DNA from 2 places in the Bradyrhizobium sp. HKCCYLS1011 genome. Region 1 is predicted to be linked to the other one. Evidence: riboswitches for the same ligand, from Rfam matches in the RefSeq annotation. Region 1 holds a riboswitch; the other holds the start of a gene.
The links. Region 1 has a riboswitch for S-adenosylmethionine ahead of metX (homoserine O-acetyltransferase MetX). Riboswitches for the same ligand answer to the same signal wherever they lie in the genome.

Region 1 (4,448 bases):
CGGCGGATGCAGGCCGTCCAGCGTGATCAGCACGCCTGCGTCCTTCAGCGCCTCGTTGTAGCGCATCATCGCCGCGACACGCTCGGGATCGAGCTGAACGTCAGGCGGCGCCGCCTCATAGCCGAGCGGAATCATCAGCATCATGAATCGCATCGTCACCTTCCTTTTTGACTTCGCGCCTCGACCGGACAATCCGGCCGTCCTCAACAAGACGAACCGGCGGTTGCCGCACCGACAGTGCCCGCAGAAAATATTTCGCAAGTCATTGTGTTTGGCAGGACAACGCATCGCCCGGCAGCTGCGCAACCACGTCCGGCAGGTGTAAATTGCTCATCGTGCCAGATGGGAGCCGTGGGTACCAGCCGGAACCCGGTCTTCCCTGCGCCTCTCTGAGTGGGAGGCGAAGATTTTCGCAAAGCTCGGCGCAAATGCTCCGCGGGGGTGCCCTGGGACGCCGTATGCTGTTCGAGACGTAAACCCGGAGACTCAGGCCGTGACGTCGCCAAGCCTTCCTCTGTCGTCCCGGCGAAGGGCGGGACCCATACCGCGGATTCTATCGGATAGAAGCAAACTATCAGTCATCGTCTAGCAAGGCCGGTGGTTACGGGTCCCGGCGTTCGCCGGGACGACATCGGAGATTGCCGAAACAACTCGCGCCCCGGAATGACGTGGGACTACCGCGCCTTCCCGGCCCGACTGAGCAAGAAGATCCCCTGCTCGCCGAACATGTTCCAGAACCACCAGGGCATATTGAAGCGCAGCGGGCGGGCGTAGGAGTCGAGCGCCACCGCGCGCTCCATCTTGACGTTGATCTCGTCGCAGAGCTGGACGAAGTCCTTGATGGTGCAGAAATGGATGTTGGGCGTGTCGTACCAGGTCGCCGGCAGGTTCTCCGTCCGCGGCATGTGGCCGCCGATCAAGAGCTGCAGGCGCATGCGCCAGAAGCCGAAATTCGGAAACGTCACGATCGCGCGCCGGCCGATGCGCAGGAGATTTTCGAGCACCGCCTTCGGCCGGCGTGTCGCCTGTAGGGTCTGCGACAGGATCACGTAGTCGAACGCGTCGTCGGGATAGTTGGAAAGGTCTGTGTCGGCATCGCCCTGCACCACCGCAAGGCCCTTCGCGACGCAATGGTTGACGCCCTCGCGCGACAGCTCGATGCCGCGTCCATCGATGCCGCGGCTCTCCAGGAGCTGCAAAAGATCGCCGTCGCCGCAGCCGACGTCGAGCACCTTCGAGCCGCGATCGACCATCTCGGCGATCAGGAGATGATCAGGACGATAGGCGAGCACCTCGCGCGCCGCCGCGCCGTTCAACGGCAGGACCTGTTGCAGCGACATCATCACTCTCCCGGCTCGTTCAGCCCGCGCGCCTTGCCCGCGGATTCGAGGAAGGCACGGGCGATGTCGAAGAATTCGGGTACATCGAGCAGGAAGGCATCATGCCCCTTGTCGGTCTCGATCTCGGCAAACGACACCCGTGCGCTGGACGCGTTGAGCGCATGCACTAGCGCGCGCGATTCCGCGGTCGGAAACAGCCAGTCGCTGGTGAAGGAGACGACACAGAAGCGCGTCTCGATGCCGCGGAAGGCTGCCGTCAGCACACCATCATGATCAGCGGCGATGTCGAAATAATCCATCGCGCGGGTCAGATAGAGATAGGCGTTGGCGTCGAAGCGCTCGACAAAGGACGAACCCTGATAGCGCAGATAGCTCTCAACCTGGAAATCGGCGTCGAAGGAGAAGGTCGGCAGCTCGCGATCCTGCATGCGGCGGCCGAACTTGCGATGCAACGCGGCGTCCGAGAGATAGGTGATGTGCGCGGCCATGCGCGCCACCGCGAGCCCGCGATGCGGATGCACTGCCTTGTCGGCGTAGCGGCCGTGATCCCAGTCCGGATCGGCCATCACGGCCTGGCGACCGAGCTCGTGGAACGCGATGTTCTGCGCCGAGTGGCGCGTCGCGCAGGCGATCGGCAGCGCCGAGAACACCCGCTCCGGATAGGCCGCCGTCCACTGCAGCACCTGCATGCCACCCATCGAGCCGCCAACAACAGCAAACAGCGTATCGATGCCGAGATAGTCGACCAGCATCGCCTGCGCGCGCACCATGTCGGGGATGGTGATGATCGGAAAGTCCAGGCCCCAGACCTTTCCGGTCGCAGGGTTAAGCGAGGCGGGGCCGGTCGAGCCCATGCAGCCGCCGATGACGTTGGAGCAGATGATGAAGTAGCGGTTGGTGTCGAGTGGACGGCCCGGGCCGACCATGGTCTCCCACCAGCCAGGCTTGCCGGTCATCGGATGACGGTTGGCGACATGCTGATCGCCGGTCAGTGCGTGGCAGACCAGGATCGCATTGGACTTGTTGGCATTGAGCTCGCCATAGGTCTGGTAGGCGATCTGGAACGGCGCGAGGTCAACGCCGCAGTCGAGCCGCAACGGCTTATCAATGCCGAACTCAGCGACCGGCGAGCTCGGATGATCGACCTCATGCGAACGCTCCTGCGGCGGGATCGCGCGCCGCGGCGTTTTCGATTTGGGCGTCAGGCCTGTCATGTCTCTGTCCCCGGCGCTTGCCGAGGCTCCCGAACCACGTGACATATCAGGCCATAAAAAACCCGGCCTGAACTTGGGTTCGGCCGGGATCGAAACTGTCCCCGGCCTGTTTAGCGAGTTTTTTAACGTGGCTGCAAGCCGGCCGGCTCAAATGACCACGGAATAGGCATTAACCTAGTCCCGCGCACGACCGACGTCAAGGCGAGCGATAGTTAACGGCATCCCGCTGACGTTGCAGCTGTAGCAATTCTGAAAGCCAAGCAGCGCGGGGTAAACTTGGTGTTGCGCGGACCTCATCGATGGGACAGAACGACAAAGGCCTGCCGCGCAGCAGGCGTTGCATGCAGCCTAGAGATTATCGCGCGATGCCCGAGACGCCTCCCGCCCCGCCCTCTCTTGCCGATCTGCGCAAGGAGATCGATGCGATCGACGAGCAGATGCATCAGCTGTTGATGAAGCGCGGCGACATCATCGATCGGCTGATCCAGGTGAAGAAGACGCAGGAGGTCGGCTCGGCCTTCCGCCCGGCGCGCGAAGCCGACATGATGAAGCGCCTGGTTCAGCGCCATCGCGGCATTCTGCCGCTCGATACGGTCGAGAGCATCTGGCGCGTGATCGTGTCCACCTTCACGTATGTGCAGGCGCCGTTTTCCGTGCATGCCGACGTCTCGGTCGGCGAAGCCGCGATGCGCGATTCTGCGCGGTTCCATTTCGGATTCCTCGTGCCTTATGTGGCGCATTTCAGCGCCCAGGCCGCGGTCGAAGCGGTGGCGAAATCCAAGGGCGATCTGGCGCTGGTCTCGGTGACATCGGGGCATACGCCGTGGTGGATCGCGCTCGAGCCGGTCGGCGCGCCGAAGATCATCGCCCGGCTGCCATTCCTGGAGCGCGCCGATCATCCGGCGGCGCTGCCAGTCTTTGCGATCTCGCGCGTAGCCGACGATGCGCTGCTGCTGGAGGTCGAGACCTGGAGCATCCGCGTCTCCGGATGGAATGCCCAGGTCGCGCGGGCGCTATCGCCTCTGGCCGACATCGTAACGGTGCCGGATACCGCCTTCGACAGCGCCGCCCTTCTGGTCTCGATCGAGGCCCCCTCGAGCCTCGAAAAGATCAGGGCAGCCCTGATCGCGGCTGGCGCCTCGGTGCGCTCGACGGCCCTCGTCGGCGGCCATGCAAAGCGCTATACGGTCCCGAGCTAGGGCCTGAGCCTCTGGCCGCCCTGTTACCTTCCGGAGTCTTGAGATGTCCCGCCCCGTGCCGAATCCCGGCATCCTCGATATTGCGCCCTACACGCCCGGCAAGAGCCCGAAGCCGGAGCCGGGCCGCAAGGTGTTCAAGCTTTCGGCCAATGAGACCCCGTTTGGGCCGTCGCCGAAGGCGATCGAGGCGTATAAGAGTGCGGCTGGTCATCTGGAGGACTATCCCGAAGGCACCTCCCGGGTGCTGCGCGAAGCGATCGGCCGCGCCTTCGGCCTCGATCCCGACCGCATCGTTTGCGGCGCCGGCTCCGATGAGATCCTCAACCTGCTCGCGCACACTTATCTCAGCCACGGCGACGAGGCGATTTCGACCACCCACGGCTTTCTGGTTTATCCGATCGCGACCATGGCCTGCGGCGCTAAGAACGTGGTCGCAGCCGAGCGCGAGTTCACCTGCGATGTCGACGCGATCTTGAATGCGGTTACACCGCGCACCAAGCTGGTGTGGCTGGCCAATCCGAACAATCCGACCGGCACCTTTATTCCGTTCGACGAGGTGAAGCGCCTGCGCGCCGGCCTGCCGTCGCATGTCGTGCTGGTGCTGGACGCGGCCTATTCCGACTACGTGTCGCGGAACGATTATGAGCTCGGCATCGAGCTCGTCGCCACCACAGAGAATACCGTGGTCACGCACA
Region 2 (4,448 bases), 510 kb from region 1:
TGGGCGCGACCGGCCCTTCGGCCGATCGTGCCGGCAAGATGGACCTCTACGGCCGCTTCATCGGCTCCTGGGAGCTCGACGTCACGCATTTCCCGGAAAACGCGCCCGCGCGGCGGCGCAATGGCGAGTGGCATTTCGGATGGGTGCTCGAGGGGCGCGCGATCCAGGACGTCTGGATCGTGCCGTCCCGCGGGCAGCGAGATCCGGCGCTGCCGGGCCCTTACGGCACGACGCTGCGCATCTACGACACCAGTCTTGATGCCTGGCGCATCCAATGGTCCGATCCCGTCAGCCAGATCTTCCTGCAGATGATCGGCCGCGCCGAAGGGCCCGACATCGTGCAGCTTGGCACGGACGAGAACGGGCGGCTGATCCGCTGGAGCTTTCGCGAGATCACGGAGGCGTCGTTTCTCTGGCGCGGCGAGAGCTCGGCCGACCAGGGCGCACATTGGCGGCTGGTGACGGAGTTCATGGCGCGTCGTCGTCGGATGTGAGTGCGCCGCCGCAGGCGCAGCTCACAGCCGGAAGTGCTTCGACAGCTTCAAGCCCTGCGCCTGATAGTTGGAGCCGATGCGCTGACCGTACAGCGCATCGGGCCGCGCCAGCATCTTCTCATAGACCAGGCGGCCGACGATCTGGCCATGCTCGAGGATGAACGGCACCTCGCGCGAGCGCACCTCCAGCACGGCGCGGGCGCCGAGCCCGCCGGCGCCGGCATAGCCGAAGCCGGGATCGAAGAAGCCGGCATAGTGGACGCGGAATTCGCCGACCAGAGGATCGAACGGCACCATTTCCGCCGCGTAGTCCGGCGGCACCTGGACGGCTTCTTTGGACGCGAGGATGTAGAACTCGCCGGGATCGAGAATGAGGCTGCGGTCCGGCCGCGCCTTGATCGGCTCCCAGAACTCTTCGATCGGATAGCCGGCGCGGCGATCGATATCGACGACGCCGGTGTGGCGCTTGGCGCGGTAGCCGACAAAGCCACCCGCGCTCTCGCCGGACAGGTCCACCGACACGGCCACGCCGCCGACCAGATCGGCGTCGTCGCGATCAACCAGCCGCTCGGCCCGGTGCAGCGCGTCGAGCTCAATGGAGGAGAGCGCCGCCTCGCCATGGCGGAAGCGGACCTGGGACAGCCGCGAGCCCTCGCGCAACAGAACCGGAAATGTCTTCGGACTGATCTCGGCATAAAGCGGGCCGTGATAGCCGGCGCCGATCATGTCGAACCGCCTTGTGCCGTCGGCGATCACGCGCGTGAACACGTCGAGCCGCCCGGTCGAGCTCTTCGGATTCGCGGCGGCGACGATGTCCTTCGGCAGCGCCAGGCTTTCCAACAGCGGCACGATATAGACGCAGTTGGTCTCCAGCACGGCGCCGTCAGCCAGCGCGATCTCGTGCAGCTTCAGCTCGTCGATCCGCTCGGCGACCGTGGCGTCAGGCCCCGGCAGAAAGCTCGCGCGGACCCGATAGGCGATGTCACCGAGCCGCAGGTCGAGGCTGGCCGGCTGGATCTGGCTCTCGACGAAGTCGTATGCGGGGAGGATCAGGCCGGCGTCCGCCATCTGCGCGATCATGCGATCGGGCAGGATGCCATGGGCGTCGGGGGCGAGCGAGAACGACAAGACCTGATCCCTTGACCTGATCACTTCACTGTTCCTTGCGGTCCGATACCGGACCTCAGGTCCATATATTGTGCCTCTTCCCCGTTATCCGATGGCCGCCTTGACGGAAAGGCCGCCGACGATTAAGAGCATCATTTATCCCGTGGTGATTTGAGCCGGCCGGCTTGCAGCCACGTTAAATAAATCGCTAAACAGGCCGGGGACAGATGTGATCCCGGCCATGAGGAGAGTTCTCCCAGGCCGGTTTTTTATTGTGGCCATCGCCGAGATGGTCACGATGGAGGTCATATGTCCAAGTCCGCTCCGGCGTCCACTACCACCCCCTCGCTGACCCAGTATCGCCCCGAGACCCGGCTGGTGCATTCCGGCACCCTGCGCTCCGAATTCGGCGAGACCGCCGAAGCGCTCTTCCTGACCCAGGGTTTCGTCTACGCCTCCGCCGAGGAATGCGAGGCGCGGTTCAAGGGCGAGGAACCCGGCTTCATCTATTCGCGCTATTCCAACCCGACAATGGCGATGTTCGAGCGCCGCATGATCGAGCTCGAGGGCGCCGAGGCCGCCCGCTCCGCAGCGACCGGCATGGCCGCGGTAACCACCGCGATCCTGGCGCCCTTGCGGGCCGGCGACCACATGGTCGCCCCCAAGGCGATGTTCGGCTCCTGCCGTTACGTGGTGGAAGACCTGCTGCCGCGCTACGGCATCGAGTCCACCCTGGTCGACGGGCTCGATCTCGACCAGTGGCAGCGCGCGGTCAGGCCGAACACCAAGAGCTTCTTCCTGGAAAGCCCGACCAACCCGACGCTCGACGTGCTCGACATCGGGGCCATCGCCGAGATCGCGCATGCCCATGGCGCGCGGCTGATCGTCGACAACGTCTTCGCCACGCCGCTCTGGCAAAGCCCGCTCGCGCTCGGCGCTGACGTCGTGGTCTACTCCGCGACCAAGCACATCGACGGCCAGGGCCGCTGTCTCGGCGGCGTCATCCTGTCGTCGGAAGCCTTCATCGCCGAGCACATCCACAATTTCATGCGCCAGACCGGCCCGTCGATGTCGCCCTTCAACGCCTGGGTGCTGCTGAAGGGCCTCGAGACGCTTGCGGTGCGCGTGCGCGCGCAGACCGAGACGGCAGGCAAGATCGCCGACTGGCTGGCCGGCCATCCGAAGATCTCGCGGCTGATCTATCCGGGCCGCGAGGACCATCCGCAGGCTGCGACCGTGAAGAAGCAGATGCGCGCAGGCTCGACCCTGGTCGGCTTCGAGGTCAAGGGCGGCAAGGCGGCAGCGTTCCGGACGCTCAACGCGCTCAAGCTCGCCAGGATCTCCAACAATCTCGGCGACGCCAAGACGCTGGTGACCCATCCTGCCACCACCACCCATCAGCGGCTGTCGCCGGAGGTGCGCGCCGAACTTGGCATCAGCGAGGGCTTCATCCGCTTCTCCGCCGGCCTCGAACATGCCGACGACCTGATCGCGGATCTGGATGCGGCCCTGGCGAAAGCGTGAGCTTTCGCCGCGCGTAGTCAGTAGCGAATAGAGTCTTTCATTCGCTACTCGCTGCCGGGCTATTTCCTATTCGCCTCTCGAAATCCCGGGTTCGCGTGCTGGCGTGCCGCCCCGGGATGCCGCTTTCGGCGTCACATCGGCCGATAGGTCAGCACGTTGGTCGGCAGGTTGACGCCGAGTTTGACCTGGCCCACCGAGAGGATGATGTCGTCGCCGAGCAGCTGCGCAAAGCAGGCATAGCCCCAATCGTTCATGTGCAGCCCGTCGGAGATGACGAAGTCGTTGATCGGAATCGACTGCCGCTCGTGCCAGTCGCGCATCACCTCGAAGCGCGGGAAGATGCCGACATGATGCAGCTCGGCGATGTGGCTGAGCAGCTTGATCATCGTGTTCGCCCGTTCGGGCCGCTCGATCACGCGTGGCGAATATTGCAGATCGACCAGCACGACGTCGGAGCCTGCGGTCTGGATTTTCGCGACACCGTCATCGACCATCTTGGCGGTCTCGGTCGGGTCGAGATTGCGCAGCACGGCATTGGTGCCGACCTGCCAGATCACGAGGTCCGGATGCCGGTCGATGACAGCGGTCTGCAGCCGCTTCATCATCTCAGGCGCATCCTCCCCGCCAATGCCTGAATTGACGACGGTGATATCGGCCATCGGATATTGCCGGCGCAGCTGCGCCGCCAAGCGGTTCGGATAGGTGTATTCCGGACCGCTCGATCCGTAACCCTGCGTCGAGGACGATCCGAAGGCGACGATCACGACCGGCAGGCCGGAGGCGAGCTTGTTGGCGACATGTGGCAGCGCGCCGAACGATTTCGCGCCGCCCTTCGGCGGCAGGCACGGCACCCGGTTGAAGATGTCGCCCGCGGACTTGGCGACCTGCTTCACCTTGTCGAGCGCCTTTTCGGTGAAGCTCTTCGGCACGGTGGAATTAGCAGGCTGCGCGGAGGGAGGCTGCTGAGCTACGCCTTGCGTGCCTGCCGTGCTGCCTGCCGGAGCGCCCTGATGCACCGCAGCGACCTGTGGTGCCGATGGCTTCTGCGGATCGCCCGCTGCAGCATGACCGATCGTCGATCGCAACTCGGTTAGCGGCGATGCCGGCGCGTCAGCTGCGGGCGGTGAGGCCGGCGCGGCTTGCGCCGCAGTCTGTGCTGAGAGCGATGATGCTGGCACGGCGAGTGCGATTGCCATGAGAGCCGGAAGCGCCAGTCCTCGAAATACGCGGTGACAACTCGTTAACGTCATAAACCGAGACATCCTAGTTCTGCTGCGCGACCGGCCCAAGCTGCGCCGCATCGATGATGAGTTTCGAGAGCGC

Region 2: another riboswitch for S-adenosylmethionine. It lies ahead of ACQR1W_RS05620 (O-succinylhomoserine sulfhydrylase); the one in region 1 lies ahead of metX (homoserine O-acetyltransferase MetX).

What each region holds. Positions count from the first base shown of each region.
Region 1 covers NZ_JBNPTT010000002.1:724,566-729,013, reverse strand. Annotated here, with positions in the region: gene ACQR1W_RS07920 (YciI family protein) at 1-153, opposite strand, end outside; gene ACQR1W_RS07915 (hypothetical protein) at 143-325, shown strand; gene metW (methionine biosynthesis protein MetW) at 675-1,340, opposite strand; gene metX (homoserine O-acetyltransferase MetX) at 1,343-2,554, opposite strand; SAM riboswitch at 2,644-2,723, opposite strand; gene ACQR1W_RS07900 (chorismate mutase) at 2,920-3,753, shown strand; gene hisC (histidinol-phosphate transaminase) at 3,797-4,448, shown strand, end outside.
Region 2 covers NZ_JBNPTT010000002.1:217,333-221,780, forward strand. Annotated here, with positions in the region: gene ACQR1W_RS05610 (hypothetical protein) at 1-494, shown strand, start outside; gene ACQR1W_RS05615 (2'-deoxycytidine 5'-triphosphate deaminase) at 516-1,622, opposite strand; SAM riboswitch at 1,755-1,834, shown strand; gene ACQR1W_RS05620 (O-succinylhomoserine sulfhydrylase) at 1,911-3,125, shown strand; gene ACQR1W_RS05625 (SGNH/GDSL hydrolase family protein) at 3,257-4,375, opposite strand; gene ACQR1W_RS05630 (SGNH/GDSL hydrolase family protein) at 4,389-4,448, opposite strand, start outside.